One region of the Streptacidiphilus cavernicola genome, then DNA from elsewhere that is predicted to be linked to it. Evidence: riboswitches for the same ligand, from Rfam matches in the RefSeq annotation. Region 1 holds a riboswitch; the other holds the start of a gene.
What was found. A riboswitch is a leader RNA that binds a small molecule or an ion and turns the genes downstream of it on or off. The one in region 1 is predicted to bind cobalamin.

Region 1 (2,191 bases):
TGAACTCGTCCGGGACCCAGTGCGCCAGGTTGAGGTTGTGGGTGCGCCGGGCCTCCTCGCCCGTGCTGTCCCGCAGCTCAAGGAACTCCTCGACATCGGCGTGCCAGGTCTCCAGGTAGACGCAGGCCGCGCCCTTGCGCCGGCCGCCCTGGTTCACCGCGGCGACCGAGGCGTCCAGGGTGCGCAGGAACGGCACGATGCCGTTGGACTGGCCGTTGGTGCCGCGGATCAGGCTGCCGCGGGAGCGGATCCGGCTGTAGGAGAGGCCGATCCCGCCCGCGTGCTTGCTCAGCCGGGCGATCTGGGCGTAGCGGGAGTAGATCGAGTCCAGCTCGTCCAGCGGGGAGTCCAGCAGGTAGCAGGAGGACATCTGCGGGTGCCGGGTGCCGGAGTTGAACAGGGTGGGGGAGGACGGCAGGTATTCGAGCCGGCTCATCAGCCGGTACAGCTCGGCCACCTCGGCCACGGACTCCTTGCCGCCCGCCCGTCGCCCGCCGCCACCCTTGTCCGAGTCGCTGCGCTCCACGCCTCCCGCCCGTCGCCCGCCGCCACCCTTGTCCGAGTCGCTGCGCTCCACGCCTCCGACCTGGAGGCCGCAGGCCACCCGGAGCAGGAAGTGCTGCGGGGTCTCCAGCACCTGACGGGTGATCGGGTGCCGCAGCAGGTAGCGGGAGTAGACCGTGCGCAGGCCGAAGTACTCGAACCGGTCGTCGCCGGCCGGGTCGACCACCGCGTCCAGGGCCTCGGCGTGGGCGGCGACGAAGGCGGCGGTGTCGTCGCCGATCAGGCCCTCCCGGTGGCCGACCGCGATCGAGGCGGCGAAGCAGGTGGCGCCCTGGCCGGAGGCCTCCTCGCGGATCTCCTCGGCCAGCAGCCGGGCGGCGAGCCGCGAGTACTGCGGGTCCTCGGCGATCAGCGCGGCGGAGGCCTCGATCGCCAGGCCGCGCAGCTCGCTGTAGTCGGCGACCGCGCTGCGCCCGCGCAGGGCGGCGGCGGCGACCCGGCCCGCGTCGATGTGCACCAGGTCGGCGGAGCGCTCGGTGAGGGTGCGCAGCAGGGCGGTGCCGGGGGCGTCCTGGACGTCCGGGCCGGGGCCGTCGCCCTGGTGCGGGACTGTCGTCGCTGCTGCGGTCTCGGTGATCGTCACTTGCGCTCCTCGTTGGCGGCCGGTCGGCGGCGGACCGTCGGCGGGAGGCGTGAGGGAGCGTCACCGGGCGCGCGGAGGCAGCCAGGAACGCGTCCCCGGCCCACCCGCGAGGCCCGGACGTGCGTCGCCCCGGGGGGTGCCGGGACGAGCTGTCGGCAGGTACTCGGACTCGCGGCAGGCCAGGGCGCGAGGGCGCAGGGCACAGCCGCTCACCGCTGCGGGGCAGTCCCGGAATCGCACCGGGTTCCCCTGCGGGACAGCGAGTATGAGCATACATGTAGGGGTGCTTCCAGAAAGCACCCCTACATGTAGTGTCGCGTCACTCCGCTTGTTCGGCGGGGCGGGGCGTGAGCTCGACCGCGTAGGTGAGCAGCGGGATGTCCGGCATCGGCGACCAGTCCCGCTCCGGGGTCCGGACGAAGCCGAGCCGCTCGTAGATGCGGTAGGCGTACACCATGGACGGCTGAGTGGACATCACCACCCGGCGCAGCCCCAGCTCCCCGGCCCGGTCCAGGCAGGCCCGCACCAGCGCCTCGCCGACGCCCCGGCCGCGGGCCGCGGGCGACACCGCGAGCATCCGGAACTCGCCCTCGTCGCCCCGGGCCAGGTCCGCGTACGGCGAGCCGGGCGGGGCGAAGGTCACCGAGCCGAGCAGGGCGCCGTCGGCGGGGTCCACGGCCACCAGCAGCTCGGCCCGGTCGGCGCGGTCGCGGGCGTCGCGCAGCCGCGGTTCGTAGCTGCCTCCGCGGGAGGTGTGGCCGTCGGCGATGAAGGACTCGGCGGTGAGGTGGCCTGCGGCGTCGAGCTCGGAGTCGAGAGCGGGGCGGATGAGGATGTCCATGGGGAGAGTCTGCCGGACCGCCCGGGTCACTCCGGCAGCGGCTCCGGAAGGCGAGGTTTCTGGCGGTATGTCAGATTTGGAGGTGTGTCCGCGGTGGGATCCGGCTCTCCGCGCGTGAGCGGGAGCGAGGGCGGCACCGGATGCGTCGGGCGACGGGGATGCGACGGGGAATCGGACTCGGCCTGGCGGGACTGGCCCTCACC
Region 2 (2,191 bases), on a different contig from region 1:
CGCTCAGCTCGTACACCGCGTTCCGGTGGCCCTCGGTGGTCAGCACCACGGCCGCCGCCTCGGCGTAGTCGCGGCGCGCGGCGGAGGCGACCCTGCCGTCGCCGCTGCTGCCGGTGACCGCGCCGAACTGCAGGTAGGTGCCCAGCTGGGCGGTGTAGACCTCGGTGTACCAGGCGTTCCGCAGCAGCGCGTACGGGACGCCCGAGGCGCGCAGCAGCGCCTCGGTGGCGTGGTGGTCGTCGGCGAGGGCGAAGGTGGTGTCGTCGCCGCCGAAGATGCTGGTGTAGGCGAGCAGGCCGACCCCGGCCTGCTTCGCCGCCTCGATCACGGCGCGGTGCTGCTCCACCCGCGCGCCCATGTCGGTGCCGGAGATCAGCAGCACCCGGTCCACCCCGGTCAGGGCGGTCCGCAGCGTCTCGGGCTCGCTGTAGTCGGCCTGCCGGACGTCCACCCCGAGCGCGGCCAGGTCGGCGGCCTTCTCGGGGTCGCGGACGGCGACGGCGACCTCGGTCGCGGGCACCCGCTCCAGCAGGCTCTCGACGACGAGGCGGCCGAGCTGGCCGGTGGCGGCGGTGACGAGGATGGTCATGGTGGGCGTTCCGATCGTGGTGAGGGGAGAACGGCGCCGGTGCGCCGCTTCACCCTCCCCACGCTAGGCACGGTACTTCCGAATCGGAAGTACCCACTTTGAAGTAAGCTGGTGTCATGAGTGCGATACCGCCGTTCACCGTCTACGACAAGGCCTGCCCGTCCCGGTTGGTGCTGGAGCACGTCACCAGCCGCTGGGGGGTCCTGGCACTGGCCGCGCTGCGGGAGCGGACCTACCGCTTCAGCGAGCTGCGGCGGCGGATCGAGGGGGTGAGCGAGAAGATGCTGGCGCAGACCCTGCAGACACTGGAGCGGGACGGCTTCGTGCTGCGGGTGGCGCATCCGGAGATCCCGCCCCGGGTCGAGTACAGCCTCACCGGGCCGGGACGGGAGGCCGCCGAGCTGGTCGTCGACCTGGTGCAGTGGGTCGAGCAGCAGATGCCGCAGGTGATCGAGTCCCAGCGGCAGCGGGACGCGCTGCGCGCCGAGGCGTCCTGACCCGGCCGCGGCACGCCGGTGACGGTGCGTGGGTGGTGCTACGTCAGTGGCAGGGGAAGCCGAGGAAGTGCCGGGAGTCGTGGACGAACTCGTGGATGTGCATGTCGTTCCCGAACACCGAGTAGGCGCCCTGGTCCACCCCGATGAAGTAGTACACCGCGAACGCGATCAGCGCGGTGCCGACCAGCCACAGCACCGCCTTGGACACCGGCAGGACGACCGGCGTGGCTATCACGGCGGGGGGTGCGGACAGACTGCTCATGACAGAGCCTCCTTGAGCGGGATCGTGCGTCCCTCAGTGAATGGAGCGGAGCGACGGACGACTGTCTGACTCGCCGTCACCGACCTTCGACCTGCCGACCGGTGACCGCTCACAGTGGCGCGACCGCGCTGGATTCCCACCAGCTTCCTCGTGCCATCACTCACGGTTGACAGTACGGACCTGTACGCGACGCGTCAATCACGCCGGACCGCCGGGCGCTGCTCCCCGTGCCCGGCCAGCAGCGCGTGCAGCCGTCGGCCGACCTGGTCGGCGTCCGGCAGCGGCTCCCCGAACGACAACCGGACGTCCTGGTGCGGCGGGTGGGCATGGCGCCGGCCACCGGGCCACTCCCGGGACAGCCGTAGCACGATGCCGTAGCGGTCCAGCGCGAGCGGGCTCACCTCGGTTACCCCGTACAGCAGTTGAGGATCAATCAGACCGAGCAGCGCGGCCACGTGGCCCTGGTGGTCCTCGGCGAGGTGGAGCAGCAGCGCGGCCTCGACCACGGCCAGCGGGTCGGGTTCGGCCCGCAGCAGCTCCGCCGGGTCGACCAGACCGTCCGCGCCGGGTGTGGCGAGCGCCACGTGCCGGACGTCCACCGGCAGCGACAGCATCCCCTCCGGTTCGGTGCGCCCGCGCGACGACAGCATCCCGGCGATCCTGACCCGGGCGCGGATCCGCTGCCGGACCGCCAGCGGTGCGACGTCGGTCCACTCCAGCGCCACCGGCAGCCCGCCGCCCTCCCCCGCGACCATCGCCGCCTCCCGGGCCAGCCTGCTGTCCAGCGGCACCCGCAGCCGCAGTTCCGCCCGCTCCTCGGCCCGCTCCTCCGTCCGCTCGACC

Region 2: another riboswitch for cobalamin. It lies ahead of ACEZDE_RS28300 (CbtB domain-containing protein); the one in region 1 lies ahead of ACEZDE_RS11875 (ribonucleoside-diphosphate reductase subunit alpha).

The regions. Positions count from the first base shown of each region.
Region 1 covers NZ_JBHFAB010000007.1:130,944-133,134, reverse strand. Annotated here, with positions in the region: gene ACEZDE_RS11875 (ribonucleoside-diphosphate reductase subunit alpha) at 1-1,147, opposite strand, end outside; cobalamin riboswitch at 1,302-1,448, opposite strand; gene ACEZDE_RS11870 (GNAT family N-acetyltransferase) at 1,467-1,988, opposite strand; gene ACEZDE_RS11865 (hypothetical protein) at 2,147-2,191, shown strand, end outside.
Region 2 covers NZ_JBHFAB010000027.1:30,862-33,052, reverse strand. Annotated here, with positions in the region: gene ACEZDE_RS28310 (SDR family oxidoreductase) at 1-589, opposite strand, end outside; gene ACEZDE_RS28305 (winged helix-turn-helix transcriptional regulator) at 706-1,086, shown strand; gene ACEZDE_RS28300 (CbtB domain-containing protein) at 1,130-1,348, opposite strand; cobalamin riboswitch at 1,387-1,549, opposite strand; gene ACEZDE_RS28295 (DUF2470 domain-containing protein) at 1,543-2,191, opposite strand, start outside.